2 regions of the Secundilactobacillus malefermentans genome follow, and region 1 is predicted to be linked to the other one. Evidence: a T-box and tRNA genes for the amino acid it is inferred to sense, from the RefSeq annotation. Region 1 holds a T-box; the other holds one or more tRNA genes.
What was found. A T-box is a leader RNA that pairs with one kind of tRNA and senses whether it is charged. The one in region 1 lies ahead of leuS (leucine--tRNA ligase), so its partner is inferred to be a tRNA-Leu.
Positions count from the first base shown of each region.

Region 2: it encodes a tRNA-Leu, which carries the amino acid that the T-box ahead of leuS (leucine--tRNA ligase) is inferred to sense. The anticodon was not compared.

Region 1 is NZ_CP042371.1:97,709-114,315, reverse strand. It holds gene metK (methionine adenosyltransferase) at 1-205, shown strand, start outside; gene FGL90_RS00575 (MDR family MFS transporter) at 262-1,755, shown strand; gene FGL90_RS00570 (phosphatase PAP2 family protein) at 1,856-2,512, opposite strand; T-box leader at 2,629-2,832, shown strand; gene leuS (leucine--tRNA ligase) at 2,912-5,332, shown strand; gene FGL90_RS00560 (IS110 family RNA-guided transposase) at 5,594-6,811, shown strand; gene FGL90_RS00555 (alpha/beta hydrolase) at 7,001-7,915, opposite strand; gene FGL90_RS00550 (putative polysaccharide biosynthesis protein) at 8,077-9,741, shown strand; gene FGL90_RS00545 (NAD(P)H-hydrate dehydratase) at 9,783-10,613, opposite strand; gene pepV (dipeptidase PepV) at 10,731-12,134, shown strand; gene FGL90_RS00535 (universal stress protein) at 12,169-12,672, shown strand; one part of gene FGL90_RS00530 (IS3 family transposase) at 12,737-13,226, shown strand; one part of gene FGL90_RS00530 (IS3 family transposase) at 13,226-14,115, shown strand; gene FGL90_RS00525 (deoxynucleoside kinase) at 14,169-14,825, opposite strand; gene FGL90_RS00520 (Cof-type HAD-IIB family hydrolase) at 14,991-15,761, shown strand; gene FGL90_RS00515 (glycoside hydrolase family 65 protein) at 15,809-16,607, opposite strand, start outside.
Region 2 is NZ_CP042371.1:355,047-371,653, reverse strand. It holds gene FGL90_RS01945 (amino acid permease) at 1-48, shown strand, start outside; gene FGL90_RS01940 (tagatose 1,6-diphosphate aldolase) at 183-1,235, shown strand; gene FGL90_RS01935 (deoxynucleoside kinase) at 1,328-1,960, shown strand; gene serS (serine--tRNA ligase) at 2,244-3,521, shown strand; tRNA gene FGL90_RS01925 (tRNA-Val) at 3,838-3,910, shown strand; tRNA gene FGL90_RS01920 (tRNA-Lys) at 3,914-3,986, shown strand; tRNA gene FGL90_RS01915 (tRNA-Leu) at 4,007-4,090, shown strand; tRNA gene FGL90_RS01910 (tRNA-Thr) at 4,126-4,199, shown strand; tRNA gene FGL90_RS01905 (tRNA-Gly) at 4,206-4,277, shown strand; tRNA gene FGL90_RS01900 (tRNA-Leu) at 4,291-4,376, shown strand; tRNA gene FGL90_RS01895 (tRNA-Arg) at 4,406-4,479, shown strand; tRNA gene FGL90_RS01890 (tRNA-Pro) at 4,507-4,580, shown strand; partial or broken gene spxB (pyruvate oxidase) at 5,046-6,791, shown strand; gene FGL90_RS01880 (FAD synthetase family protein) at 6,889-7,761, shown strand; gene FGL90_RS01875 (CtsR family transcriptional regulator) at 7,925-8,392, shown strand; gene FGL90_RS01870 (ATP-dependent Clp protease ATP-binding subunit) at 8,410-10,908, shown strand; gene gorA (glutathione-disulfide reductase) at 10,958-12,328, shown strand; gene rpoB (DNA-directed RNA polymerase subunit beta) at 12,553-16,176, shown strand; gene rpoC (DNA-directed RNA polymerase subunit beta') at 16,194-16,607, shown strand, end outside.

The sequences.
Region 1 (16,607 bases):
AAACGTTTCGGAAGTTAAGCTAACGAGTGCTATTCGTCAAATTTTTGATCTTCGTCCAGCAGGAATTATTAAAATGCTTGATTTGAAGCGCCCAATCTATAAGCAAACTGCTGCATATGGTCATTTTGGCCGTACAGATATTGATTTGCCTTGGGAACATTTGGATAAGGTTGATGAATTAAAGAAGTTTTTCGATAGAAACTAAAAAAGGACAGCGATAAATTTTGTTTTCTGACAAAATTGTCACTGTTTTTTATTGAGATGAAACACGGAGGTGAAATTTTGGAAAAGAAGAGTAATGTCGTCATTGTGACAATTGCCGTTTTTGTGGCTTCATTCATGTCTGCAATTGAGGGAACCATTGTTTCAACCGCAATGCCAACGATTGTTGGTGATTTGCATGGTGTTTCAATCATGAACTGGATTTTCTCTATCTATCTACTGACAAACGCAATTGCTACACCGATATACGGAAAACTCTCAGATACAATTGGGCGGAAAAAAGTGTTGGTCTTTGGGCTCTCAGTATTTATCATAGGGTCAACTCTCTCCGGTTTATCTGAAAGCATGGGAACGCTTATTATGTGGCGGGCAGTACAAGGGATAGGTGCTGGTGCTATTATGCCAGTGACGTTTACGATTATTGCTGATATTTATCCATTCGAAAAGCGCGCCAAAGTTCTTGGCTTTAACGGAGCCTCATGGGGAATTGCATCTATTGTAGCGCCGTTAATTGGAGGGTTCATTGTTGATCAGTTAACGTGGCACTGGATTTTCTTTATCAACGTTCCAATTGGCATTATTGTCATTGCATTAATTATTATTTTTCATCACGAAACCTTTGTCCCTCGAAAAACAAAGATGGATTATCAAGGGAGTTTATGGCTATCAGTTACCTTGTTAGCAATTATGTATATTTTTCAAATGCTCAGTGAAACGACCATAAACTGGTTCATGGTGGTCGGGACTTTTGTGTTAGCAATTATAACTGGCTATTTATTTATTCGTCGAGAGAAACGAGTTAGCTATCCGATCATTCCTCTTGAACTATTTAAGGACAGAACATTTGTCACTCAAAATTTGGTTGCGGCGCTGATTAGTGGTTATCTTATTGGTTTTGATGTTTACATTCCAATGTGGGCTCAGGGAATCAAAGGTTTGCCAGCTACGATTGCCGGATTTGCTTTAGCGCCTAGCTCAATTATGTGGATGGTGGGGTCCTTTATTGCAGGAAAACTGTTATTGAGTTTGACCCCCAAACGAGTGGTGATGATTAGTCTGACGATTATTTTAATTGGATCTGCTATTTTTGCGCTCTTTCCATATTCAACAGGATTTGGCTGGTTCTACTTAGTCGCCGCAATTTGCGGAACTGGGTTTGGAATTACGATTACAACAACAACGGTTACTGTTCAAAATGAAGTTTCCGCCAAGGACATTGGAATCGCAACTTCATTAAATACGCTTAGTCGAACACTTGGACAAACGCTGATGGTTTCCGTATTTGGAATTGTGTTGAATGTGACCATGGCGAAGGGCGTTAATTCGCATCAATCGACATCCATGTCAATGATGAATAAGTTAATTAATCCTAAAACTGCAACAGATCTTCAGGAAAAACTTTTACCAATTCTACGACATATTTTGTATCAAGGAATTCATTATGTCTTTATTTTGGGAGTTTGTTTGATTCTGATTGCATTTGTAACCAACTGGTTTGATCGACCAGAAATAAAGCAAGATAAGTTAGAGTAGACATAAAAAGGCTTGGCATATTGTAAAATGTGCTAAGCCTTTTGCTTTGTCTGATTAGTAATCCTTAATTAGCGTGAAACTTGGTAAAATTCAAATTTTATTATTTCCATTTGATACCATAGAAAAAAGTTTGAGAAAGGGTTAAAAAAAAGTAACCCAGTAAGAATCCGGCCAATACATCACTTGGATAGTGAACGCCAACATAAATTCGGCTCATTCCAATGATGAGTATCCATATGCATAGGACGAAGATAAGCGGAATTTGAATTTTCTTTGACCTTATCAAATGGCGAATCAGTAGGATAAGGGTTCCAAAGGTTAACATTGCAGTGATTGAATGGCCGCTTGGAAAACTGTATGAAGTTAAATGTAAAAAAGGATTTTCATCCGGACGTGGTCGTTTTACGATTTCTTTGATAATCGAATTTCCCAGGCCGCCCAACAGTAAAACATTAACAAGCAAAAAAGTGGCGTACCGGTAGTTTTTAAAAATTGACGCAATGACGACGATCGCAAACGTCAGAATACCAGCTGGGGTCTGGTTACCAGTTTTAGTCACAAAAATGCCTAGTTGCTTATACGAGTTAAATTCAGGTGCTCGCACATGATTAATAATCCAAGAGTCAAAGACTGAAATCCAATATTGATGCTTACTGACGGCCACCGCTATGATGCAGAACAATAATAATGAAATGATGGCGAACAACCAGCGAATACCGGAAACTTTCCATTCAGTTGTTAGTGAGTTTGATTGCAAAAGGAGTCCTCCCATTCATAAACTAGTCATAGTATAGCACGAAGAAAGTGCCAAATTATCTTGAGCTACCTTGCTTTTTGAGGATAGCTTTGGTAGCATTAGGACATCTTATAAAATTTTAATCTTTAGAGGAATAGTAGGCAAATGATTGCGTTCAGAAACTAAGTGGTTGCTGTGAACTTAGCCCATTCATTAACCGAACTCACCTTGATTGATTTCTGGTTGAATTGTAGTAGATCAGGACGTTTAGTTCGCGTTACGAATTTAAGAGCCCATTTTTTGGGAATCGTAGGTGGTACCGCGGCTAGTTCGTCCTACAAGGAGTGATAACTTCTTGTAGGCTTTTTTTGTATAAATTAAAAAAATTATTTTTATTATTTTGAGAGGGAGCGTTTAAATTTGGCTTATAATCACGAGGTTATTGAACGAAAGTGGCAACACTATTGGAAGGAAAACAAAACTTTCAAGACGTATGATGATTCATCAAAAAAGAAGTTTTACGCACTTGATATGTTTCCTTATCCATCTGGTCAAGGATTACACGTTGGTCACCCTGAAGGTTATACGGCGACTGACATTGTTTCTCGAATGAAACGCATGCAAGGCTATAACGTGCTTCATCCAATGGGTTGGGATGCGTTTGGATTACCTGCTGAACAATATGCGCTCAAAACTGGGCATAATCCTAAGGACTTTACAGCTCAAAATATTAAAACATTTAAACGCCAAATTAAATCACTTGGTTTTTCATACGATTGGGATCGTGAAATTAATACCACGGATCCATCGTACTATAAATGGACGCAATGGATTTTCGAGCAACTTTATAAAAAAGGGTTAGCATACGAAGATAAAATTATGGTTAACTGGGCACCTGACTTCATGGGCGGTACGGTAGTTGCTAATGAAGAGGTTATTGACGGTAAAACAGAACGAGGCGGTTATCCCGTATACCGAGTGCCAATGCGACAATGGGTTTTACGGATTACTGCTTATGCTGACCGACTGATTGATGATCTAGATGATTTGGATTGGCCTGAAAGTATTAAAGAACAACAACGTAATTGGATTGGCCGTTCTGAAGGAGCTAGCGTTTTCTTCAATGTGGCGGGCAGTGATGATCAAAAGATTGAGGTCTTTACGACTAGACCCGATACGTTATTTGGTGCTTCTTACATGGTTTTAGCACCGGAACATGAGTTAGTTGACGAAATTACAACTGACGAACAGCGTGAAGCGGTGAATGCCTATAAGCAACAAATTGAAAGTAAGTCTGATCTTGAACGAACTGATTTAAATAAAAATAAATCAGGTGTATTTACGGGTGCGTATGGGATTAATCCAATTAATGGCAAACAAGTTCCAATTTGGATTGGTGATTACGTACTTGCCTCATATGGGACGGGTGCAATCATGGCCGTGCCTGCTCATGATGAACGAGATTATGATTTTGCCAAGAAATTTGAGTTACCAATTCTTCCAGTTATTGAAGGCGGCGATGTTGCAAACGAAGCTTATACTGGCGATGGTGTGCATATAAACTCCGACTTTTTGAATGGTTTAGGCAAGAAAGAAGCCGTTTCAAAGGCAATCGATTGGTTAGAGTCTCATAATGTTGGTAAGAAAAAGGTTAACTTCCGTCTAAGAGACTGGATTTTCTCTCGACAACGATACTGGGGTGAGCCAATTCCTGTTATTCATTGGGAGGATGGCGAAACAACACTAATTCCAGAAGATGAATTACCGTTGAAATTACCCGCAACTCATCAATTAGAGCCTTCAGGGACCGGTGAGAGCCCATTAGCTAATTTGGATGACTGGGTTAATGTTGTGGATGAGAATGGCCGTAAGGGGAAGCGAGAAACAAATACAATGCCACAATGGGCTGGTAGCTCATGGTACTTCCTCCGCTATATCGATCCACATAATGACAAAGCTGTCGCTGACCCAGAAAAATTAAAGTATTGGTTACCGGTAGATCTTTATATTGGTGGTGCCGAGCACGCCGTCTTACATTTACTTTACGCGAGATTCTGGCACAAAGTCCTTTATGATTTGGGTGTTGTTCCAACTAAGGAACCATTCCACAAGCTTGTTAACCAAGGAATGATTTTGGGAACTAATCACGAAAAGATGTCTAAATCTAAAGGAAACGTCATCAACCCTGATGAAATTGTAAACGCATATGGTGCAGATACTTTACGTATTTACGAAATGTTTATGGGCCCGTTGGATGCTTCTAAGCCATGGAGTACTGAGGGAATTTCTGGTGCGCATAAATGGTTGGACCGCGTTTGGCGACTTATGATCGATGATAATAATCATCTTCGCGACCGCGTAACAACGGTGAATGATCATAAACTCGATAAAATTTATAATGAAACAGTTAAAATCGTGACTGACGATATGACCAATTTAAGGTTTAATGTTGCCATTTCACAGATGATGGTCTTTGTAAACGAGGCGTATAAAGCTGACAACTTGCCAATCATCTATATGGAGGGATTGGTAAAGATGCTTTCGCCAATTGCCCCACATATTACTGAAGAGCTATGGCAACTATTGGGACACACTGAAACAATCACGTATGCCCAATGGCCTACGTTTGATGAGTCTAAATTAGTTGTGGATGAAGTAGAGCTGGCCGTTCAAGTTAACGGAAAAGTTCGTTCTCATATCAAGGTAGCAACTAAGGCAACAAAGGATGAAATTGAAAAGATCGCCTTGGCAGATGAAAATGTTAAGATGCACTTACAAGATGTTACGGTTCGAAAAGTGATTGTTATTCCAAATAAAATTGTGAATATTGTGGTTGGTTAACCACAAAAACTGACTAACATTAGTGGTGAATCATAATTCGACGGAATTATGATTCACCACTTTTATATTCTGTTAAAGTGGAAATGAAGTTGACATGTCGAATTGCTTTTTGGCGCACCTTACGGTGACGTCGTAACAAAAAACGGCAACTTCATCCGGTTCACCAATGAGCTCGCTCGAAGTCTGTTGGCTATTAAAGTCGTGTATTGAAAATTGAGATGAGTGAATCGATGAATACAACTTTTATGTAGGTGGTGTTTGATGATGCTTGATATGGAAATCATATTTGGTATTGATGTCAGTAAACATAGTTCAAACGTAGCCATTTTGATTGATGGCAGGACGTTTAAAGAATTTAAAATAACCAATAACCGACCAGGTTACAAAATACTTGATGATGCGCTTAACAGTTTTAGATCGCCGAAGGTAATTTTTGAATCTTCTGGCATCTATTCCCGAAGTATACGGTCCTTTCTTCAAAGGGAAAATTGGAATTATACGGAAATTAACCCATTAGCAGCAAAAAAAGACATGGATGGGTTTAGGCATAATAAAAATGATCGGTTAGATGCCGTTTCATTAGCAATGGCAATGGCACAACATCATTATCAGTCGACCTTTAAGGAAAAAGCTGTGTATGGCGAGCTTCACGACTTGGAGCGAACCTATCAAGAATTCAACGAAGATATTGTACGAGCTAAAAATCGATTACATCAAAAGTTGCAGCTTACTTTCCCAGAGGTGGAACAATTTATAAGCACGACCGATGGTGCATTGTATTGGCACGTCGTGCAACAATTTCCACATGCCAGCCTTGTATTAGCAATCGAATTACCAGCGTTAGCCCAATTCATTTTAAAGGCTACACCAAAAAACATGAGTGAGAAGCGTGCATTCGCTCTAGCTAGGCATCTTCATGATTTGGCAAGTCAATCTGCCCCCGCAGTTGATTACAACGCTCACGCAGTTCACTCCGTTATTTATCTAGCTAACGAGGTTGAACACTTAAGCGGACTTAAGGCAGATATTATTGAGGAAATGACTAAGATTTCAAGCTTACTTGCCGAAATCCCAATCTTAGAATCAATTCCGGGATTCGGTATTAAAACAGCAGTTTGTCTCTTAGCTGAGTTAGGTGATATTAGCCGATTTCATAGCTCCAATGCCATTAATGCATACGTTGGAATTGATTTGATCCAGTATCAATCTGGGGATTTCGAGATGATGCAGCATATTCGAAAGCGCGGTAATCCATATGCAAGAAAAATATTATTTAAAGCTGTCTTAAACATGATGAGTGTCGCCAAATATCATCCATCGAATATCAGTATTTTTTATCAACGCAAAAAGCAATCTTCTAGTGAATCACACACTAAGAAGATTGCCATAGCTGCGATGGGACGTCTGATTAGGACCATCTACCACCTAATTAAAAATAATGAATTATATGATTCAGCACAATTCTCACCAGAGAAATAAATCATAATTCATTCACACACAATTATAACACCTCAAAAAATCAATAACACCAGAGGTGCTATTTATCATACATTTATTCGGTAATACAATCTATAAAACACGGGAAAAAATCTTAAAGTACTGCTCAAAAAAAAGAGAACCCCATAAAATAGAGGTTTCTCTTGACTAATCGTAGAAAAAAGCTTGAGACTATTTGGTCTCAAGCTTTTCCTTTTTCCATAGGAAGGAAATTAATCCTCTATTAACATCAAAGTTGTTTTTGTGTAATTTGCTATGCTGTGCATTTTCGCCAACGACTTTTAGTTCTTTATATTTCGCAATTCGTCCACGTAATAGAAAGCCAAGTGATCTTGCCGACGTGATTGTGACGACGCCATCAGAGTTAGAGCCGTTTTCCAAATTTCCATAGATATTTAAAACGCGAATATTTCGGGGAATATTTTTTCTCAATCGAAGGAGTCGACGGTATTCCGGATGAACAATCTTTGGACGGCCATTTGCTAAAAGTGCATTTTCATTAGGCTTGTCTTCCCAAAGATTGCTAAGTGGCGCAGTTTGTGGTTGATTTAGCTTATGATTATTGATGATGCCGTCATATGGACCTGCAATTAAGACCAGTTTATTGGGCTTGGGAAGGTTGGGGTTTTTACCATTCAGCAAGCAATAGTATAGAAGGGCATAACTCCCCATTGAATGGCCAACGGCATTAAATCGCTTGATATGGTACCTATTTTTTAAGGACTTAATAACAGATTTAATCCAAGCGGCATCTTTGAACTCGCCAGCCCGATTGTTATCGAATACAATTTCAATGATTGGGTTTTTGACGTGTTGATGATAGTGTCCGATGTAGTTAAGTTTACCGTTGGGCTTAACATGAATGATTAATTCAGTTTTTGCCACGCCAATTTTTTCAGCAGTTTTAACCATTTGTGATTCTGATTTTAAGCTTCCAGTCCATCCGTGAACAAAGAGCGTTGGGGTAGAATTGAAGGAATAAGTTTTCTTAAGTTTCGCTTTTTTTAAATGAATTGTGTTGATACCAAGAACAATCGACACAATTACAACTAGTATTAATAGGGATAGCCAAATTTTACGTCTCAATTGAAATCAAACCGACCTTACTTTTTTAATTTTATATGTATTGCACCCATGATAGCAGACTCGATTTTGAGAAGCTAGTTAAGCTTTTCTAATTGTCGTTGCTAAGTCTTTAAATTCATATTAGAATAGTTAAGATTGATTAATAGAAAGTAGGGTACAAAATGTCTGAGAGTTCAAATCAAGACACTACCAGCAAACCAACTGTTGATGCACAACGACAAATGGTCAATGGCTCCGCCTGGATGACAGCGGGAAGCATTCTATCACGAATACTTGGTGCAATTTACATTATTCCTTGGGGTATTTGGTTTGGTAGCCTCTTCTTTCAAGGTAACGCGCTATTTGCAAAGGGTTATAATATTTACAGTTTCTTTCTAATTGCGGCGATTGCTGGAATCCCATCAGCAATAGCAAAGCAAGTTGCACATTATAATGCACTAAATGAATATGGGGTTGGCGTTCGACTTTACAAGCTTGGGCTAGTATTGGCTGCTGCAACGGGAATCGTTTGTGCCTTGTTACTTTATTTTGGCGCACCCATATTTGCTGGAGACGATAAAAATGTCATTCCGGTTCTTCATTCTCTAGCTTGGGCAGTCTTGATCATTCCAACCATGAGTCTGACTAGGGGCTATTTTCAGGGATATCAGCAAATGGCACCATCTGCGATTTCTCAATTTGTTGAGCAATTAGCACGGGTTATCTACATGTTAGTGACGGCGTTCGTTATTATGCGCGTCATGCACGGTAGCTGGGTAACTGCTGTTTCTCAATCAACATTTGCAGCATTTGTTGGCGCTGTAGCCGGGCTACTCATTCTTGGCGTTTATTACTTACGAAGACGTGATGAATTCCAAGAACTAGTAAGAAACAGTAGCAACGAAATTATTGTTCCAGCAAAGCAGCTTTACCGTGAAATATTACAGCAGGCGGTTCCGTTTATTATCTTGGGAGCTGGAATTACAATTTTTCAACTGATTGATCAATTTACCTTTTTTAGGATTATGAGATTAGCTGCAAATTATTCGCAAGTTTATTTAAATGATTTATTTGCCATGTTCGCTGCTAATTCAAATAAATTGATTATGATTACAGTTTCCTTATCCTCAGCGTTGGCAATAACTGCTGTTCCGTTACTGTCGGAAGCGTATACCAAAAAAGATCACGGTGAAATCAGCCGACAAATTACAAACGTTTTTTTGATGTTTGAATTCATCATGTTGCCGAGCGCCTTAGGAATGTCCGCGATTGCGGGGCCGTTGAATACCGTTTTTTACGGCCATCAACAAGCACAATTGGCAACACAAATTCTGGAATTTTCATCATACGTTTCGATTATTTTAGGACTTTTTACGGTGACTTCCGCTATTATGCAGGGAATTTCACAGAATAAACGGGCCGTCAGATACTTTCTAGTTGGAACGGTTGTTAAGTTTATTGTTCAAGTGCCGGCTGTTTACTATTTGGGTAGTTTTGGACCATTAGTTGCAACGGCTGCTGGATTTATCGTTGCAAATTATCTCATCATTCGATCACTGAATCGTCAATTTGGCTTAAATTACCATGCAATTAGTCGAGACACAAACAGGGTACTCTTGTATTCGTTATTAACGTTTGTGGTTGCTTGGGTAATGACCAGACTTTTGGAAATCTTAGTTAACTGGTTGGGATTAGGCAGTGGTAAAGTCATTAGTTTGATTGTGGTACTGATTGCCGCAGCAATTGGTGGCTACGTCTACGTTTATTTAGCCCTCCACTCAAGATTAGCCGATCGCGTTATGGGGTCACGGGTGGGCCGGTTAAGAACCTTATTTAAAATAAAATAAAAAATACCGTTCAGTTGATAACAATCAGCTGGACGGTATTTTTAGTTAGATGCTTGGTTTTCGTACATGAACTTGGGAATTTCATGAATAATCTGGGTTGGTAAAACAACGTACTGATTTCGAGCAAGCTGCTCTGCAATAGCGCTATGTGTATAAACTGCTGCTTGCACGGCATTGGTCGTGTTTGCAAATTGGGCAGTAAAGCCGCCAATCATTCCTGCAAGGGTGTCGCCCATTCCACCCGTTGCTTGAGCAGGGGTACCTAGCGTATTTTGAAAACACCCAGTTTCGGTATAAATCTCAGTTCGGTGTGATTTTAAAACAACCGTCGCGTTTAACTGGTTTCGAATCTGCTGATTAGCCGTCTCGGTTTGATCGGCAATTTTAATTCCAGATAAGCGTTGCCACTCCATTTGATGGGGCGTAAAAATGAGATTAGTTGTTGGCAAATTCCAATTGTTACTGGCAAGGATTGAGATTGCCGACCCGTCAATGATGACAATTTGCGAAGGCGTAACAGTCGCTAAAACATTTTTTAATTGTTCGACACTATTCGCATCATCACCCAGACCTGGACCGACAACAACGACGTTAGCGCTTTGAATGAGAGAGGTTATTTGCGTGTGCTGGCTGAAATCAGTCACCATTGCTTCTGGTAAGCGGGCATGTAAACTAGCCTGATTAGCTGAATCGGTGATGGTCGTTACTAGGCCAGCACCACTATAAACACTAGCTTCTGAAGCCATAATAATGGCACCCCCGAAGTTTCGATTGCCGCCAATCAAAACAACGCGACCATACGTCCCTTTATAGCTGTCCACTGGCCTCTGGCGAATTGTATTTGGTAAAATTGCCTTTGTTATTTTTTTCATCTAAGCCACTTCCTTACCTTGAGTATACCATGTTAAAAGGAGATTACTGAATGCCTGTTTTGACTTAAGCTATGCTAGAATAAGAGTAGCAAGAATAATATCAGGAGGCCGACTATTTTGGAGATTGATTGGCAGAAAAAAGCAGAAACATACAAGGAACATTATTTATCAGATTTAAAGGACTTAGTCGCGATTGAAAGCGTTCGTGATGATTCTAAAAAATCGACTGATGCACCATTAGGTCCTGGACCAGCAGAAGCACTCAATAAGTATTTAGATATTGCTAAACGCGACGGATTTAAAGTGAAAAATTTAGATAACCTTGTGGGGTATGTAGAGTATGGCGAAGGGGACGAAACCTTGGCTATTTTGGCTCATGCAGATGTCATGCCTGCTGGAAATGGCTGGGATACGGACCCATTTACGCTGACTGAAAAGGATGGAAACGTTTATGGTCGTGGGACTTCAGACGATAAAGGACCGGGACTAGCTGCCTATTATGGGTTAAAGTTAATCAAAGAATTAGGCCTAAAGTTAAATAAAAAGATTCGCTTTATTATTGGGACCGATGAGGAAAGCGAGTGGACGGGAATGACCCATTATTTTGACGTAGAACCTGCGCCAACATTGGGATTTTCTCCAGATGCTGAGTTCCCGCTAATTAATGGTGAAAAAGGAAATGCGTCGTTTACGATTAATACTGCCGGAACCAATGGTGAAGAAGATCGATTGGTTTCATTTGACTCTGGTCTCCGTGAAAATATGGTGCCGCGGGATGCAACTGCCACAATCGAAACGAGTAATAATGAGGAACTAGTTGTCAGGTTTACTAAATTCCTTGACGAGTTGCCAGTGACCGGTGATGTTTCAATTTCGGGAGATGGGGTTGATTTACACGTTATTGGGAAAGCTGCTCATGGAATGGAGCCTAAAAACGGAATTAATGCAGGAACTTATTTGGCACTGTTCCTGCAGCAAGCAACCCGATTAGGTGGGGATGCCGATCGTTACATCAATTTTATTGCTAATCGTCTCCACGATGATTCTAGGGTCTATAAACTAGGATTAACGTATACGGATGATATTATGGGCGACCTAACTATGAACGTTGGGGTTATGAAATTTCAAACTGGTGAAAGTGGCAAAATCATTCTTAACTTTAGATACCCCAAGGGAATGGACGATCAAACGATTTTAACCAAGTTGGAGACTTTTGGCGAAACTGAGGACTTCACGGTTACGGAAGGCAGGACGATGGTTCCCCATTATGTTTCTCTTGAAGATCCAATTGTTAAAACACTTATGACAGTTTATCGTAATCAGACGGGTGATCATCAAGCACAACCAGAAGTTGTTGGTGGTGGAACGTACGGCCGATTGATGGAGCGAGGAGTTGCATTTGGCGCGTTATTTCCACATACAACTGATAGCATGCATCAGGCAAATGAGTTCCAACCAATTAATGATTTAATTCAGGCACTTTCAATTTATGCAGAATCCATCTATGAATTAGCAAAGTAGTGAGTTAAGACAACTAAAGACTGAGGTGATTTAAATGGCAAGTATTCCATATCATAAAATTCTCGTTGGTGTTGATGGTTCAAAGCAAGCAAGGAGAGCAGTTATTAAAGCGATTGCTTCTGCCAAGCGAAATGATGCTGAATTAATCATTGCAACGGTAATTAGCAGTGATAAAGTTGTTGGCATTGGATCGACTCGGGTTGGATTTGGATACGTTGATCAATCAGTACTGGACGGCGTGAAAGAAGAATTTGAAAATCTAGTTGCTAAATACAAGGATATGGCCGTTGAGTCTGGTATTAAAAAAGTACAAACAATTGTCAAATTTGGCAATGCTAAAGTTGAGATTGCGAGTCAACTTTCGACTCACTATGGTGTTGACCTAATTATTTTGGGGGCAACGGGATCAAACGTTGTTGAACGAATGATGATGGGGTCGACAGCCAGTTACGTTGTCACAAATGCAATTTGTGACGTGTTAATTATAAGAACGAACTTGGATAATAAGGTTTTAACGAAGAATCCAAAATTTGAGTAAATAAAAACACCAATCTGAAGTGAACCCCCGGTATTGGACCAAATCCAATACCGGGGGTTTTACTATGACAAAATACACTAAACTATTTAAATTTAAGGTTGTTCAAGACTATTTGACCACTTCGCTCGGACTTAAGTTAATCGCTCGTAAATACCAGATCAAAAGTTATACAACCGTTAATAAATGGATCAGACAATATCAACATTTCGGTACTGAAGGACTTGAAGTTAGAAGACCAGGAAAAGTTTATGATGGCTCCTTTAAGGTAAATGTTTTAAAATGGATGAAAACGAACCAGGCGTCCTTAACTGAAACTGCCCTTAACTTCGATATTTCTGCGCCGTCCACAATCTGGCAATGGCAACGTTCTTTCGAAAGAAATGGTGTTGATGCCTTGTATCGTGGTAAGGGGCAACCAAAGCTAATGCCAACGAATAAACAAAACAAGAAAGTTAAGAAGCAAAGTGAACTAGAACATTTACGCGAAGAGAACGAATTACTAAAGATTGAGAACGAATATCTAAAAAAATTGAAGGCCTTGGTTCGATCACAACAAGACGACGAGCACAAATCATCCAAGAATTAAGGTCGAGCTATAAGCTTGTCAAGATCCTCAAAGTAGTTGGAATGGCCAAAAGTACATACAGCTACGCTGTAAGTCACGTTGCCGTTGATAGCGACAAAGACGCGGGACTTAAACAAACAATTACTGATTTCAAGACTAAGGCTCCTGCGGCGGGTTATCGTCAGGTTACTGGGCAATTACGCGAAATGGGTATAGTCGTTAACCACAAGAAAGTATTACGCTTGATGCGAGAATTAAACCTACTGTCGACTGCCTTTAGTAAACAATCTCGAAAGTATAATTCTTATAAAGGAACGGTTGGCACTATTGCGAAAAACAGACTTAACCGCCGGTTCATGTCAGATCGTCCTTATCAAAAATTAACGACAGACATTACTGAAATTCGTTGGGGCAAGAAAACGATTGAAGAGCGTGCTTATTTTACGTGTATCTATGATTTGTTTTCTGGCGAAGTACTTAGCTATAATATTTCTTTAAATCCAACTGTGACATTCACGACAAAGGTTTTAGAGTCAGCAATCAATCGCATTCCCAAACAATTAGGTTATCGCACAACAATCCATTCAGACCAAGGATTCCAATATCAGAATATTCGTTGGGTTCAGATTTTGAAACGACGTCGAATTATTCAAAGTATGTCTCGAAAAGCAACCTGTTTAGATAACGCCGCAATGGAAAGCTTCTTTCACATAATGGAAGCAGAAGTGTACTATCAAAAAGAGCTCAATACGCTTGAAGAGTTAACTTCAGCAATATCGAGCTGGATTCAATATTATAATTTTTCTAGAATTAAAACAAAACTGGGTGGTAAGAGTCCGGTTAAATACCGAACTCTTACCACCCAGAAAGTTGCTTAAAGTTTCGTCCAATATTTGGGGTTCACTTCAATCAGCTGATTGGTGTTTTTTGTTTATATTGCTTCTGAAATACTTGGCTTACGAATCTTTGCAAGTGCTTCATCTATTTGATCAAGTACAATTTTTTCGTTGCCTGGAACTTCAAGATCGTATTTTTGTAAATCAATCTTGATCTTAGGGCTAATATCATAATTTTTGAACCATTCTTGATAAGCAGTCCAGATCTTTTCGTAGTAAGATTCCAGCTCTGGATTATTGTCAAATTGCTCATAATCTCGTCCACGTTTCTTGATTCTATAAAGAATCGTGTCAAAGTCGCTAGAAGCATACACTAATAAATCAGGTGCTTTCTTTGGTAACTCATCCAGTTCAGTCATCATGTTATCTAGTAATTTAAGATAAACATTCAATTCTGTATCTGAGATGTTTCCTTCAGCATTGTTTTCCTTAGTAAATAGGGCATCCTCATAAATTGAACGGTCTAGGACATTGTTATCGTCTGCTAGAGCCTGTTTAATCATTGCGAATCGCTTGTTTAAAAAGTAAATCTGAAGTAAAAAGCCATACTGTTTTGGATCCTTATAATATAATGGTAAAACTGGATTGTCGCCAACTGGTTCAAAAAATGGTTTTGAATTCAGATGTTTTGCAATCTTTCCTGATAATGTCGTTTTTCCAACGCCAATCATTCCTGCTGTAATAATCACCATGATAGCCCCTCTTTTTATTGAAATCTACAATATATAGTGTAACATATTCTAATTTGACACAACATCTATTTTTGAACTTTTTGAGAATTTCGTTAAAATCTCATCTTTGCCGTAGCTGCGTTACAATGGAGTCGTAATATTAAATATGGAGAGTGAGACATTATTATGACGAAAGCAATTGTATTTTTTGATTTAGATGGAACCCTGTTTGATGACGATAAGCACATTTTGCCGTCAAGTTTAGTAGCCATCCATCAATTACAGCATAAAGATATTTTACCAGTTATTTCGACCGGTAGGAACATTTTTGAAATTAAATCATTGCTAGACGAAACTGGAATTGACTCGGTTGTGAGTGCAAATGGAAGCTACGTTCAGTACCGTGGTCAAAAGTTGTTGGCTGAAACACTTGATCCAAAGCTAATTGAAGAGTTTACGGATTTTGCAACGCAGCAAGGTGACGTGGTGGGCTACTTTAATAATCGAGGAGTTAGATTAAATAAAGAAAATGACTTAACCAGGGCAAACTTTAAAGCACTTAGACTAACCGCAAAAGTTGATCCAAAGTTTTATTTAAAAGAGCCTATTAATTTTATGAACGTCTTTAATACAGATAAAGAAGGACTATATCAGACCCAGTTTAAAGATAAACTATCACTTGTCCGAAACAATCCACGAGCTTTAGATACGATGAAATTTGGTGTTTCTAAAAGAACCGGGATTGAGGCATTATTAAAGACCGCCCATTTGGATGGGGTTCATACCTACGCGTTTGGGGATCAATTAAATGATTTGCAGATGTTTGATGTCGTTGATACGCCGATTGCAATGGGGAATGGGCACAAATTGGCTAAAGAGAAGGCAGCATACATTACGACAACGAATATGGATGATGGTATTGCAAACGGATTGAAGCATTTTAAATTAATCGGATAATAAAATAAAAAGGCGGTGGCAATTTTTAGTTGCCACCGTCATTTTGTTTAATAGGTTGTTTTTTCTTGTTTATTGGCTTCTAAATTAACTTTTTTCCCGCAAACAGTTATTATTGCTGGCTTTTCTGATTTGACAGTCACTAAATGATGACTAATTGAAAAATCAAACCAGTTCCCCCTAAACGCTTCTTTAAAATGAATCGTCGTCCATTCATCCGGCAGCTTTGGTGAGACAGATAATTGGTTATTTTCATAATGAACGCCACCATAATCACGAGTTTCAATCAGAATAGTGGCGCCCATCACGCCTAGGTGAATTCCTTCAGCGGTAGTTCCACCCTGAATATCATAATAGTCTGAAAAGAGGGCGGTCGAGAAGAATTTCCAAGATTGATCCATGTTTTGATCCATCGCGGTTAGAACTGCATACACAATTCTGGAGAGCGTTGAACCGTGAGTCGTTCGATCTAAATAGTACTGAATATTTCGAGTTAGATACCCGTTCGGCAGTTTGTAACCCAGTTTCTGAATAACTGCCTCAACTGATTTAGGACTAATCAAATGGTAAGCCATAAGAGCGTCTGCCTGCTTTGCTACTTGATAGGCATCAGGTGATTTACCTTCTGATTTTAAGAGCCGATCCATTCTTGAAATATCTCCGTACTTTCTTCGATAAGCATCGAAGTCGAGTCTTGGGAGTTTGAAGTAATTTTCAAATTGGGCAATGATGCCAGATGAATTTATGCTTAGTTTTAATTTTGAAGAAATATCTGTCATCTTCACTAGATCCTCATGACTGAATTTGGATTTATTTTCCACAGTGGTGAGAATTTTTTTATCAATTTTA
Region 2 (16,607 bases), 260 kb from region 1:
ATTTCATTAGAAAAAATAAACCTCTCTCATATCTTTGAAAGAGACTGATATATAAGGAACTGTCGCACACCTTTATTTTAGATGAGGTGTGCTATTTTTGCTATTTCTATTTAATATTCTTGCTTTTTTAAAGGACTATATCCATAATGGTATACATATTAATAACCTACAGGAGTGAGACTATGACAATGAAGCGAATTTCCAAAGGTAAATTTGAACGCATGAATCGATTAAGTACGGAAAATGGCATTATTAATGCACTGGCACTTGATCAACGAGGCTCAATCGTTAAAATGATCAAATCTGGTACGGAGCGAAACGGCAAACGATTTAATATGGATTTGGTTTATGACTTTAAAAAATTAGTTGCGCAAGAATTAAGTACTGAAGCGTCAGCAATGTTGATTGACGAAGAGATGGGTTTTAAAGCAATCGAAGCTAAGGATTCAAACACCGGCCTTATCATGTCGTACGAGCAAACTGGGTATGACGTTGATACACCTGGCAGGTTGCCCCGATTTATTGAAAATCAATCTGCTCAAATGATGGTTCGGAAGGGTGCGGATGCATTAAAAGTGCTTTTGTACTTTAATCCTAACGATCCGGCAGAAATTCAAGCCACCAAGAAAGCGTTTGTCGAGCGGTATGGAACCGAAGCTGCGGCTGCGGACATTCCAACCTTTTTGGAAATTATTACCTATGACGATAAGATTGGTGGCAGCAAGTCTCGCGAATTTGCAAAAGCAAAGCCAGAGCTTGTTTTACGTTCCATCTCTGAATTCACAAAGCCACAGTATCACGTCGACGTTTTGAAGCTGGAAGTGCCGTTCAATCCAGATTATGTTGCTGGTTTAACGGATGCTAACGTTGACCCGGTCTATGAAGAAAAGGACGCAAAGGACTACCTCCATCAAATGAAGGGACTCGTCACTCGGCCATACATTTTCTTAAGTGCCGGTGTGCCAACGCCCGTTTTCCAAAAGGAATTACAACTTGCGTCAGAAGCTGATTCAGGATTTTCAGGAGTGCTCAGTGGGCGAGCAACCTGGATTGAAGGAATTGATGTTTACTTAAATGAGGGCGCTGACGGACTGACAAAGTGGTTGGATTCCAAAGGGAAGCAGAATATTCACGATTTAGCTTCCATTCTTAGTGAAGGTGCAAAGCCTTGGTACAGCGTCTATGGTGGCTTAGAAAATATTGATGTATTTGATGCTAAAACGGTAATCGATTAAAAATGTTTGGGGGATTTGCCACGATATATTGCATTTTGCCACTCGGATGGTACAATATATTGTGTTGAATTTAATCTAAAGGAGAGACCCCCATGCTTGTATTATCTGGAACGATCGGGGCTGGTAAAACCAGTCTTACTAATTTATTAGCGACACATTTACACAAACCTGCATTTTATGAATCCGTAGATGACAATGAAATTTTGCCATTATTTTACAAGGATCCGAAAAAATACGCCTTTTTGCTACAAATTTACTTTTTAAATAAGCGATTGGATAGCATTAAGAAAGCCGCTTCTGATGACCGCAGCATCTTAGATCGTTCTATTTTTGAGGATTCACTCCTGTTCCATTTGAATGCAGACTTAGGTCGGGCAACTAACACTGAAGTATCAATCTATGATTCACTCCTAAGCAACATGATGGAGGAATTACCGGAAGATACCCATAAGAAAAATCCTGATTTATTGATTCACATCAACATCTCGTTTGATACCATGTTGAAGAGAATTAAAAAGCGCGGACGTTCTTATGAGCAAGTTGACCAAGATCCCAGCTTATTCGAATATTATAAAGAATTAGATGAACGCTATAGTGACTGGTACGAAAACTACGATAAGTCAGATAAAATTCAAATTGATGGCGATAAGTATGATTTCGTGGAAAATCCAGGCGCACGTGGGCAAGTGCTTCAGCTAATCGATCAAAAAATTGCAACTCTGTAATTATTTGAGAAAAATTATTAAATAGCGTATGATACAGGTAATTATTAAACGCGATGTACCTAAGTAGAGTGTTAAGAGAGATAGTGGCCGGTGTGAACTATTAGACTCGAATTCCAGTACGTTAATGCGGGCAGGTAATGCTGCACGGTGAAAGCCGTTATTTTCATGAGTGTATAGGTAAGCTTTATCTATGAACTTGGGTGGTACCGCGAAGACCTTCGTCCCAATATCTGGGAGAAGGTCTTTTTTGATACCTAAAAATAAATGAAAAGAGGAAATAAGGATGTTAGATTTAAAAATGATTCGTCAAGAAACGGACTTTGTAAAAGAAAAGTTGGCTACTCGTGGGATTAAGGCAGAGGAAATTGATGAGCTCTTAGCTTTGGACCAGCAGCGTCGGGACCTTATCGTCAAGAGTGAGGGCATGAAGGCGACCAGAAATCAGGTTTCTGATGAAATTTCACAACTTAAACGCAACAAGGAAAGTGCAAACGACAAGATTGCTGAGATGCAAAAAGTCAGCAAAGATATTAAAGCGCTGGATGAAGAACTTGTTGAATTGGAAGTGAAGGTTCAAGACAAGACGTCGCGCTTACCAAATATTCCAAACGACAACGTTCCGATTGGATTGACTGAAGAGGGTAGTGTTGAACTTCGTAAATGGGGCGATATTCGTCACTTTGATTTCAAACCAAAATCTCACTGGGAGATTGGTGAAGATCTGGGAATCCTGGATTTTGAACGGGGTGCTAAGGTTTCTGGTAGTCGATTCCTGTACTACGTTGGCCAAGGAGCAAGACTTGAACGAGCACTCTACAACTTCTTCCTTGATCAAAATCAGGAGGCAGGCTTTAAAGAAGTTTTGCCGCCTTATATGGTAAATGCCGCCTCAATGTACGGAACTGGCCAATTTCCAAAATTTACCGAGGACGTTTATAAGCTTGAGGATGAGGATGAAATTTTAATTCCAACGGCTGAGGTTCCTTTGGTGAACTACTATCGCGATGAAGTGATACCAGCAGAAAAATTACCCGTGCGGTTTACAGCTTTGAGCCCAGCGTTTCGTTCAGAGGCTGGTAGTGCCGGCAAGGACACTCGAGGCCTTATTCGGTTACATCAATTTAACAAGGTCGAAATGGTTCAGTTTACGAAGCCAGAAGATTCATGGGAAGCACTTGAGATGATGACAAATCATGCTGAAGAACTTCTCAAATTATTGGGAATTCCGTATCACGTTATCACACTGACAACGAGCGACATGAGCTTCACCGCCGCAATGACTCATGACTTGGAGGTTTGGTTACCATTCCAAGATCGTTATCGTGAGATTTCAAGCTGTTCAAATACGACCGATTTTCAGGCTCGTCGTGCCCATATTCAATATCGAGATGAAAATGGTAAGCTACAATACGTAAATGCCTTAAACGGCTCAGGATTGGCAGTAGGAAGAGCAGTTGCTGCTATCTTGGAGAATTACCAGAATGAAGATGGAACTGTTACGATTCCTGAAGTACTCCGTCCATACATGGGTGGCGCAGAAATTATTACTAAGGAAGACTAAGTTATAAAATTGAATTTTGTGAGGCCCCGTTTGATTCAACAAACGGGGCCTTTTTTAGTGGGCGGAATGCTGTTAAGAAAGGCGTTTATGAATAAAAGTAACGTTTCAGTAAATCAATTTAAAAAAAGACTAGCGTTTTAAATTCAAAAAGTGTAATATATTTATTGCTGGAAGAAATGGTTTTCATTTATTGACTGAATATCTATTCAAAAAAGATTGAAAGTTTGTTGACAAGCTTTTTCCTAGATGATAAACTAGGATAGTTGTTTCGGAGATGTCGATCGTAATGTTCACCATTTTTGAGGCGTATGTACATGGAGGATTAGCTCAGTTGGGAGAGCGTCTGCCTTACAAGCAGAGGGTCACAGGTTCGAGCCCTGTATCCTCCACTTGAGCCGTTAGCTCAGTTGGTAGAGCATCTGACTTTTAATCAGAGGGTCGACAGTTCGAGACTGTCACGGCTCATTCCCAGTTTATAACACCATGCGGGTGTGGCGGAACTGGCAGACGCGCTAGATTTAGGTTCTAGTGTCTTTAATGACGTGGGGGTTCGAGTCCCTTCACCCGCACTTATACCTTATAGTTTATAATTAGGTATGCATATGCCGACTTAGCTCAGTTGGTTAGAGCGCTTCACTAGTAATGAAGAGGTCGGGCGTTCGAATCGTCTAGTCGGCATCATATGCGGAAGTAGTTCAGTGGTAGAACATCACCTTGCCATGGTGGGGGTCGCGGGTTCGAATCCCGTCTTCCGCTTTATACCAACCCTGCCGGGGTGGCGGAATTGGCAGACGCACAGGACTTAAAATCCTGCGGTCAGTGATGACCGTACCGGTTCGATCCCGGTCCTCGGCATTTTTACAATTTAATATTTTTATTATTATGCACCCATAGCGCAACTGGATAGAGTGTCTGACTACGAATCAGAAGGTTGTAGGTTCGACTCCTACTGGGTGCATTTTTTGTTGTATTCAGATAGCAAAAGCGGGAAGTAGCTCAGCTTGGTAGAGCACCACGTTCGGGGCGTGGGGGTCGCAGGTTCAAATCCTGTTTTCCCGATAATGATAAAAAGTTAGAAAGCACTGGTCTTTTAGGCCGGTGCTTTTTGATTGTCCAGAAATGAACAGGTAAAACAAATTGAAAACGCTTTATTAACGGTATTTTGAATCTAAAACCGATTTTTGTGAAAAAATAATCACAAAGGGAAACCTAAAGTTACACTAGCCAACCAATTTGCTTACAATTTGGTGTGAAGTGGTGAAACCCTTATATATCATGCCTTATTAGCCTACTTATTTGGTCAAATAGTGATTTGACTTTGAAATATTGAGAACTATACTAAGATTTGTAATTGAGTTTGTGAAAGTTAAACCGCTTTCAAAACGGTTGCTCTTTACAATTCGACGAACTAATTAACAATGTTTGAAACGATCCACAACAAACCCCACCTTCAGTATTTTTAAAACAAATTATGAAAGCGATTTAATTGTCCACGTTTTAAATAATTGCAAGGAGGAAATTTTCATGGCAGATAAAATTAGTGGCTCAGATGCAGTCCTCAAAGTCATTTAAGACTGGGGCGTTAATCACATTTACGGGTTACCAGGTGGCTCATTTGATTCAACAATGAACGCTATCCATAATCAAAAAGATCATTTCAATTATATCCAGGTACGTCACGAAGAGGCTGGTGCTATTGCAGCTTCTGCAGATTATAAGTACACAGGCAAAATTGGTGTCTGCTTCGGTTCAGCTGGCCCTGGTGCCGTTCATTTGATGAATGGTTTATACGATGCAAAGATTGACCGTATTCCATTATTGGCAATCGTTGCTCAAGTTCCTACATCTCGCATGAACATGGATTTCTTCCAAGCTACTGATGAAGAGCCAATGTTTGATGATGTTTCTGTTTGGAACAGAACCGCTATGACTGCAGAAAGTCTTCCACAAATGGCTGACGAAGCAATTCGTCAAGCATATGAGAAGAAGGGTGTCGCTGTTTTGACCATTCCTAAGGACTTAGGCTGGGCAGAAATTGATGATACTTACGTTTCAAATGCTAAGTCACAAGTTACGCCTCTTTATCCAGACCCAACTCCAGAAAGTGTTTCTGAAGCAACTAAGTTAATCAAAGATGCAAAATCACCAATGATTTACTTTGGTTTAGGTGCCAAAGATTCAGAAGAAGAATTAAAGGCTGTTTCAGAAAAATTCCACATGCCTCTTGTTTCTTCAGTACTCGCAAAGGGTATCTTGGATGAAGATTATCCAGCATACTTAGGCTCAACCGGACGTGTTGCTCCTAAGCCAGGTTCAGAAGCTGGATTCAGTACTGACTTAATTCTTTGGGTTGGTAACGATTCTCCATTTAGTATCTTCCTATTTAATAAGAAAGCTAAAGTTATCCAAATTGATATTGAAAGCGAAAAATTGGGCAAACGTCGCTCAGCTGATGTTGCTATGTTGACTGACTCAAAGAAGGCCTTGAAGGCAATTCTTGATGCCGGTGAAGACAAGCCAGCTTCAGACTTCTACAATGCATCTATTGCTAACAAGAAGAACTGGACTGAATGGCAAGACAGCTTCAAAGACAGCGATGAGAGTCCTGTTCGTCCAGAACCAATCTTTGACGTTATTAACAAGACTGCTAGCGATAAGGCCGTATTCAGTGTTGATGTCGGTAACGTTAACATCAACTTCGAACGTCTAATTGATATGCACAGTGACCAAAAGTGGAGTACTTCAGGTAAGTACGCAACTATGGGCTGGGGTGTTCCAGCATCTATTGCTGCCAAAGTTAACTATCCAGACCGCGATGTTTACAGTCTAAGTGGTGATGGTGGTTTCGCAATGCTTACTGAAGAAATCTTAACTCAGGTTAAGTACAATTTGCACATCGTAAACGTTGTCTTCAGTAACTCAACTTTAGGTTACATTGAAGCAGAACAACGTGATGATACTCACCAACCACAATCAGGTACTGAAATTGCCGATACTGACTGGGCAAAGGTTGCTGAAGGTTTAGGTGCCGTTAGCTTTACTGCTCGCAACAAAGCTGAGTTCCAGCAGGCTATCGATGAAGCTGCTAAGACTGACAAGCCAGTTGTTATTGACGTCAAATTAACACACAAGATGCCATTTACTACTGAGCACATGTTTATCGACCCATCATGGCAAGATAAGAAACAAGTCGATGAGTTTGTTAAAACATATGACGCACAAGCTTTGAAGCCATTAAGCTACTTCTTGAAGCAAGCTGCAGCTAAATAACAATCGATTAAAATGATGATTGTACCCGGGAAAGTTGAATTTTCGTTTTGGAAATTCAGCTTTTCTATTACATAAAATTAATTTGGGAGGGATAAAGATGCAAGTTGACTACTTGAGTGATGATGAAGCCTTAAAAGGTCAAACTAAACCAGAGACTGTTCTCGTACTTGGCTTTTTTGACGGCGTCCATCGTGGCCATCAACATGTTATTCAAACGGCACGCAAATTGGCCAATAAATACCACTTACCGTTATCCGTGATGACGTTTGATCAGCATCCTTCCCAAATTTTTAAAACAGCATCTTCCGAAAACTTTAGGTATCTGAATACGGTCGACCAAAAAGTTACGCAAATGGAAAAGAACAAAGTTGATTGCTTATATATTACGAGGTTCACGAAAAAATTTGCAAGCCTATCACCTCAACAATTTGTCGATCAATACATTGTGCAGTTAAACGCCAAACTGGTCGTGGTTGGATTTGATTACACGTTTGGGGCGGGTGCTAGTGCAACGGGCGATGACTTAAAAGGCTATTCTCATCAGCAGTTTGATGTGAAAGTGGTGCATAAATTGACGCATACGGATGTGAAAGTGAGCTCAACTCGAATTAGAGCGTTGATCAAGGCCGGTAAAGTTGAACTGGCGAACACCTTGTTGGGATATAAATATGAAACGAATGGTCGGCTAATCAAGGCTACTGATGGTCAATATGGCATCGAATTAACGAACTCATTGCAGCAAATTCCGACTGCTGGTAGGTTTGAGTGTCAGATGCTGTACGGCAAACGACCATTGTCGGTGTTCGTGGAAATTAGCGCTAAGGACGGCCTCCTAATCATTAGGAATCAAAAAATGGTAGACGCCATCAACGTGAAGCAAAATCAATTAGTGAGTCTTAAATGGTTGAAATTAATTTCTGAAAGTTCAGCGATGACTCGCCGTCAGCATTTGTTTGAAATATCAAATTAAGACGATTATATATAGAAGAAAGGCAAACTTTTTTGGGTTCACTCAAGAAATGGTTTGTCTTTTTAATTGTCGGTTAAATTTCAGTCCTATTTCTTTGCATTTTTGGAAAACATTCGTATAATAATAGTCAACATTAGTCAAACAAAAGTTGGGAGGGAATAACGTGCAGGGTCAGAATATTTCCGATATTATCGAAAAGTATCTGAAGCAAATTTTGGCGGATTCCGAGCAAGTTGAGATTAGTCGTTCCGAAATTGCTAATCTATTCAATGTTGTTCCATCTCAGATTAACTATGTTATGAAGACTCGTTTTACGATTCAAAATGGGTACATCGTTGAAAGTAAACGAGGCGGTGGCGGTTACATCCGTATCGAAAAAGTGAATTTGCTGGATGATGTAGGTGTAATCGATTCCTTAATTGGGACGATTGGGGAATCCATTTCTCAGAGAGATGGGCTCGCAATTGTGCAAAATTTGTACAATAATGAAGTTGTAAACAGGCGAGAGGCCAATTTAATTTTAGCAGCTATTGATAAGCAAACTTTGGCAGCGGACGATCGCATGCAGGAAAATAGTTTTAGAGCGCGAATTTTGATTGGAATTTTGAATCATTTACGTTACGAGAGCTAAGGAAGAGAGGATTTTATATGGATAATTTATTTACTCCCAGCGCTAAAAGCGTTTTGGTATTGGCTCAAGAACAAGCAAAGTACTTTAAGCATCAAGCAGTTGGGACAGAACACCTCTTACTTGCCCTGACAATTGAAAAAAATGGGATTGCAAATCGGGTCCTAGATCAGTTTTCCATTACCGAAGATGATGTGAGAGAAGAGATTGAACGGTTTACTGGCTATGGAACAATGACCAGCGTCAGCAAGGAATCTTACTTACCATATTCACCAAAGGCCAAGGATATTCTTGCTCTTGCTGGAGAAGAAGCTAAACGATTGGGAGCAACAAAAATTGGAACAGAACACCTTTTGCTGGCCCTCTTAAGCGATGAAACAATTTTGTCGTCTCGAATTTTAATGAATTTAAACTTAGATTTGACTCAGACTCGTCGGGTCATTTTACGTAAATTGGGTGTTAGCGAAACACAAGCAAAACGAAAGAGCAATCAGCGTCAGCGCAAGCAACAGGGTGGAACACCAACCTTGGACTCTTTGGCACGTGATTTAACCCAAATGGCCAAAGAGGATCGAATGGATCCAACGGTTGGCCGTGCTAAGGAAGTTAAGCGGGTCATCCAGATTCTAAGTCGCCGAACCAAGAACAACCCCGTTTTAATTGGGGAACCTGGTGTTGGTAAAACAGCGATTGCTGAAGGACTTGCGCAAAAGATTATTGCGGGCGACGTTCCGGAAGACATGCAGCAAAAACGATTAATGATGCTTGATATGGGATCATTGGTTGCTGGAACTAAGTATCGTGGTGAGTTTGAGGATCGCCTCAAGAAGGTCATTGATGAAATTTACAACGATGGCCAAGTCATTCTATTTATTGATGAATTACACACGTTAATTGGTGCTGGTGGAGCTGAAGGCGCAATTGATGCCTCGAACATTCTGAAGCCTGCGTTAGCGCGAGGCGAACTTCAAACCATTGGTGCAACAACACTTGATGAATATCAAAAGTACATTGAGTCTGATGCTGCCTTGGAGCGTCGTTTTGCGACGGTTCAGGTAGATGAGCCAACGGAAGATGAAACGGTTGAAATTTTGCATGGGCTAAGACCAAGATACGAGGATCATCATCACGTCAACATTTCTGACGATGCTTTGGATCAAGCTGTTAAGCTCTCTAGTCGCTATATTAGTGACCGATTCCTGCCTGATAAAGCAATCGATTTAATGGACGAAGCAGCTGCAAAGGTCCGTATTGACCATATGGGACAACCAAGCAAGCTGTCTAAACAGGAAGATGAATTAAGCGATTTGCACGATAAGCGCGAGGCTGCTATCTTAGATCAAGCTTTTGAAAAGGCTGCTGAAATTCGTGATCAAGAAGTGAAACTCGAAGCTAAGATTCAAAAGAAGCAAGAACGAGCAGCGAAACAAAATGATGAAGGTCAAAACTACTCACTGACTGTCAGTGCTGAGGATGTGGCCGAAGTAGTTGCTGAATGGACAGGAGTTCCAATTACGCAACTTCAGAAGAGCGAAAGCGACAGACTCATTAATTTGGAATCAGTTCTCCACAAACGAGTGATTGGACAAGAAGAGGCTGTTTCGGCGGTTTCTCGTGCCATTCGACGTGCGCGAAGTGGTCTGAAGGATCCGAATCGTCCAATTGGGTCATTTATGTTCCTTGGCCCCACTGGTGTCGGAAAAACGGAACTTGCCAAAGCCTTGGCTGAAGCAATGTTTGGTTCAGAAGACAACATGATTCGAGTTGATATGAGTGAATATATGGAAAAGTATTCAACTAGTCGATTGATTGGCTCAGCGCCAGGATACGTTGGGTATGATGAGGGTGGACAATTAACGGAAAAAGTTCGCCAGAAGCCATACTCAGTTGTGCTATTTGATGAAGTTGAAAAGGCTCATCCTGATGTCTTCAACATTTTGCTCCAAGTTCTTGATGATGGATTCCTAACTGATTCAAAGGGTCGCCGTGTTGATTTCCGGAACACAATTCTAATCATGACGTCTAATCTCGGTGCAACGTTGCTACGAGACGAAAAGACAGTTGGATTTGGTGCTGAGGATAAGGCTGGCGATTATAAGGCAATGGCTGATACCATTAAGCAGCAATTGAAACAGTCATTCCGTCCCGAGTTCTTAAACCGAATTGATGAAACAGTTATTTTCCATTCATTGAACAAAAAAGAACTTCACCAGATTGTGAAGTTGATGACCAAGAACATTATTAACCGCATCACGAATCAAGGAATTGCAGTTAAGATTACGCCCGCTGCAATTGATGTCATTGCGGGGGCTGGGTTTGACCCAGAGTACGGTGCCCGTCCAATTCGACGTGCATTACAAACGAAGCTGGAAGATAAGCTTAGTGAGGAATTGTTAAGTGGCCGATTGAAGGCGACTGATCAAGTCACAATCGGAGCTAGACAGGGCGACATTACCATTACGGTAAAGGAACCAAAGGCTAAAACCGATAAAGGGAATCAACCAGTGACAAGCAAATAATAGGAGGGCTGAGACAATTGTCTCGGCCTTTTTTATGGAGGAAATTAGGATGCAAACTAAAAAAGTAGACTATATTGTAATCGGCGGGGGATCTGGAGGCATTGCGTCAGCTAATCGTGCAGCTGAACGAGGCGCAAGCGTTCTGCTTTTTGAACCAAACCAAATTGGTGGGACCTGCGTCAACGTTGGGTGTGTTCCTAAGAAAGTTATGTGTCAGGCGGCCAATCTAATCTTGGATGAAAAATTAGCCCCAGATTATGGCTTTAGTGAACCTGCAATGACGCTTAATTTTGACCAATTTGTGGCAAACCGATCAGCTTATATTGACCGGATACACACTAGCTACTTTAACGGATTGGACCATAATGGGGTTATTCATTTAAAGCAGGCAGCAACCTTTGTGGATGGCCATACTGTGGAGTCGAATGGTGAACGATATACAGCTTCTCACATATTGATTGCGACTGGGAGCCGACCAAATCGTCCTGATATTGTTGGTGGCAACTTAGGAATCACTTCTGAAGACTTCTTTAGTCTAACCAAATTACCAAAACGGATTACCGTTGTGGGTAGCGGCTATATTGCAACTGAATTTGCTGGACTGCTTCATTTACTAGGAAGCGATGTGACAATTCTTTCCCGCCATCAAAGCCTACTGCCGACATTTGATCAAATCATTTCTGAAAATATTACGGCCCAATATCGAGATTCTGTGTCACTGCTAACGGGAGATGAGGCCGTCTCTGTTAATAAAGCAAACGGGGCGTTAGAAATCAAAACACAATCGGGTCGAACAGTTGAAACAGATCAAATCATTTGGGCAATTGGTCGAACACCGTATACTGCAAGCTTAAATTTAGAGAAGACGAATGTGCAGGTTGACGAAGCGGGCGCCATTACCGTTGATAAATATCAGAAAACGACGGCTGATGGAATTTATGCGGTCGGGGATGTCGTTAATTTAAAGAACCTGACGCCAGCTGCCATCGCGGCAGGTCGACGATTATCTGAAAGACTGTTTAACCAACAAACTGACAGTTACTTAGACTATTCGCAGATTCCAACGGTTGTGTTTACGCATCCAGAGATTGGAAGCGTGGGCTTAACGGAGGCGGAAGCGGTACACCAATTTGGTGCCAAACAGGTTCGAGTTTATGAGTCAAACTTTACGCCAATGAGGGATGCACTATCTGAGTCCAGTCAAAAAAGTCATTTCAAACTAGTGTGTGCTGGCGCTGACGAGCGAGTTGTTGGCTTACACGGGATTGGTGAAGGGATGAGTGAATTATTGCAGGGATTCAGCGTTGCAATCAGAATGGGTGCGACGAAACAGGATTTTGACCAAACGGTTGCAATCCATCCCACTCAGGCTGAAGAATTTGTCACGATGCGTGGCGGTCGAGCTGGCAAGGGGTCGTAGTTAAATGCTTGACAGTTAATGATTGAACGAGTATTATATCGTCTGTATGTAACTGTGACTGAAATTAACATCAACGATCTATTGTCCGTTGGTGTTACTATAAAGACCAAAAGTAAGAGAGATCTTATTTTTGGATTTTTTTTGCCCATTTTTGGGTCAAATATGCATTTGTAATCAAAATGTAATATTTGATTGGGGGTTTCGTCGCAGAATAATTTGGAGAGGTGAACAACTTGGCAGGACACTTAGTTAAATACGGGAAACACCGTACCCGTCGTAGTTATGCCCGAATCAAGGAAGTCCTTGATTTACCTAACCTAATCGAAATTCAAACCAATTCTTATAATTGGTTCTTGGATGAAGGTTTGCGGGAAATGTTTGAAGACATCATGCCAATCGATGATTTCCAAGGAAATCTTTCGTTAGAATTCGTTGATTATCAATTGTTGGAACCGAAGTACACTGCTGATGAAGCGCGGGAACATGACGCTAATTACTCAGCACCACTTCATGTCACTTTACGTTTAACAAACCACGAAACCGGCGAAATCAAGTCTCAAGATGTTTTCTTTGGCGATTTTCCATTAATGAGGGAACAAGGAACTTTCATTATTAATGGTGCCGAACGAGTCATCGTTTCTCAATTAGTCCGTTCTCCAGGTGTTTATTTTAATGAAGATAAAGATAAAAATGGTCGTACTATTTTTGGTACAACCTTAATTCCTAACCGTGGTGCATGGCTCGAATTTGAGACAGATGCCAAGGATATTTCGTATGTCCGAATTGATCGAACTCGTAAGATTCCAATGACTGAATTGGTTCGTGCGTTAGGATTCGGCTCAGATGACGAAATTATCTCAATGTTGGGCGATAATGAAAGTCTTGGCTTAACACTTGAAAAAGATGTTCATAAGAATACTGATGATTCACGAGTTGAAGAGTCTCTAAAAGATATTTATGAGCGTCTACGTCCTGGCGAGCCCAAGACTGCTGACTCATCACGTAGTCTTTTGACTGCACGTTTCTTTGATCCAAAGCGTTACGATATGGCTCCTGTTGGTCGTTATAAGACAAACAAGAAGTTAGCATTGAAGAATCGTTTATTGGGCTTAACTTTAGCTGAAACATTGGCTGATCCAGATACTGGTGAAGTATTGGCTCAAAGTGGCACATTAATTGATAAGGACTTGTTGAAGACGTTAACGCCATATTTGGAACGTGACGACTTTAAGACAGTTACTTATACGCCTTCAGATCAAGCTGTTGTGACAGCACCTATGGATCTTCAGATTATTAAAGTTCAATCACCTGATGATCCAGAACGTGCTATTCCAGTTATTGGAAATGGCAACATTGACTTGAAATACAAACATGTGACCCCAGCTGATATTATTGCTGCCATCAATTACTTCTTTGATTTACAAGAAGGCATTGGTAACACAGATGATATTGATCACTTGGGTAATCGTCGAATTCGTTCTGTTGGTGAATTACTACAGAACCAATTTAGAATTGGTCTTTCTCGTATGGAACGTGTTGTTCGTGAGAGAATGTCAATTCAAGATGCTTCTACTGTGACCCCACAACAATTGATTAATATTCGACCTGTTGTGGCTTCAATCAAAGAATTCTTTGGTTCATCACAATTGTCTCAATTCATGGACCAAACGAATCCGCTTGGAGAATTGACTCATAAGCGTCGTTTGTCTGCCTTAGGACCTGGTGGTTTAACTCGTGATCGTGCCGGATATGAAGTTCGAGACGTTCACTACACTCATTATGGTCGTATGTGTCCAATTGAAACTCCTGAAGGTCCTAACATTGGTTTGATTAACAGTCTTTCCAGTTATGCCCGAATTAACAAGTATGGTTTTATTGAAACACCATACCGTCGTGTCAGTTGGGATACCCATAAAGTTACTGACCGAATCGATTATTTAACTGCTGATGAAGAAGATAACTTCGTTGTTGCACAGGCGAACTCTCCATTAAATGATGATGGTTCATTTGTTAACGACGTCGTTATGGCGCGTGCAAAGTCAGAAAACATTGAAACTACTCTTGATAACATTGATTACATGGATGTTTCGCCTAAGCAAGTTGTTTCTGTTGCGACTGCATGTATTCCTTTCTTGGAAAACGATGATTCAAACCGCGCCTTAATGGGTGCTAATATGATGCGTCAGGCCGTTCCATTGGTTGACCCACATTCACCTTTAGTCGGTACTGGTATTGAATATAAGGCTGCTCATGATTCCGGTGTTGCTTTAATTGGTAAACATGACGGAACTGTTGAATATGTCGATGCACGAGAAATTCGTGTTCGTCGTGAAGATGGCGCCCTAGATAAATACAAGCTAATGAAATTCCAACGTTCAAACGGTGGTAAGAACTATAACCAACGTCCAATCGTTAAAGTTGGAGACCACGTTGATGCTGATGAAGTGTTAGCAGATGGTCCTTCAATGGAGGGCGGCGAACTTGCTTTAGGTCAAAACCCATTAGTTGCCTTTATGACTTGGCAAGGATATAACTTCGAAGATGCCATTGCCATTAACGAACGTCTTGTTAAAGATGATGTTTATACTTCAATTCATATTGAAGAATATGAATCAGAAGCTCGTGATACAAAGCTCGGACCTGAGGAAATGACCCGTGAAATTCCTAACGTTGGTGAAGATGCACTTAAGAACCTTGATGAAGAGGGAATTATCCGCATTGGTGCCGAGGTTCAAGACGGTGATATCCTAGTTGGTAAAGTAACGCCTAAGGGTGTGACCGAGTTATCAGCTGAGGAACGTCTTCTTCATGCAATCTTTGGTGAAAAAGCCCGCGAAGTCCGTGATACATCACTTCGGGTTCCTCATGGTGGTGGCGGTATTATTCAAAACGTCCGAATTTTCACTCGTGAAAATGGTGATGAACTATCACCTGGCGTTAACATGATGGTTCGTGTCTACATTGCTCAAAAGCGTAAGCTTCAAGTTGGTGACAAGATGGCCGGACGTCATGGTAATAAAGGAACTGTTTCAGTTGTAATTCCTGAAGAGGATATGCCTTATATGCCAGATGGAACGCCAATTGATATCATGTTGAGCCCAATGGGTGTTCCTTCACGTATGAATATCGGACAAGTTCTTGAAATTCATTTAGGTATGGCCGCTCGTAAACTTGGCGTTCATATGGCAACTCCCGTCTTTGATGGTGCCCAAGATTCTGATATTTGGGGCGCTGTTAAGGAAGCTGGAATGGCTGATGATGCTAAGACAGTTCTCTACGATGGTCGCACTGGTGAAGCCTTTGACAAACGAGTTGCCGTTGGAGTTATGCACTATATGAAACTCGCCCACATGGTTGACGATAAGATTCATGCTCGTTCAATCGGACCTTACTCATTAGTGACACAACAACCATTAGGTGGTAAAGCACAATTTGGTGGACAGCGTTTCGGTGAAATGGAAGTTTGGGCACTTGAAGCTTATGGTGCTGCTTACACACTCCAAGAAATCTTGACTTACAAGTCTGATGATGTTGTTGGTCGTGTGAAGACTTATGAAGCAATCGTCAAGGGTGAACCAATTCCTAAGCCAGGTGTTCCAGAATCATTCCGAGTGCTTGTCAAAGAATTACAATCCCTAGGTCTTGATATGAAAGTTCTAGATGCTGATGATAAAGAAATTGAACTTCGTGATATGGATGATGATGATGATGTTGTAAACGTAGATGCTTTAAGCAAATATGCCGAACAACAAGCTGAACAAAAACAGCAAGCTGCTGATACTGAGGCCGCAACTAAAGCCAGTGCAGAGCAAGCTACTAACGAATCCAACACGAATACTAAAGACTAAAAAGGGAGGTCGATTCTTTGGTCGATGTAAATAAGTTCGAAAGCATGCAAATTGGCCTTGCTTCTCCAGATAAGATCCGTAGTTGGTCTTATGGCGAAGTGAAGAAGCCTGAAACTATCAACTATCGAACGTTGAAACCTGAAAAAGATGGACTATTCGATGAACGAATCTTTGGTCCAACTAAAGATTGGGAATGTGCCTGTGGTAAGTACAAACGAATCCGTTATAAGGGTGTTGTTTGTGATCGCTGTGGTGTAGAAGTTACTCGTTCTAAAGTTCGTCGTGAACGAATGGGACATATTGAGCTTGCTGCCCCAGTTACTCACATCTGGTACTTCAAGGGTATCCCAAGTCGAATGGGACTTGTCTTGGATATGAGCCCAAGAGCACTAGAAGAGATTATCTACTTTGCATCATACGTTGTTATTAAT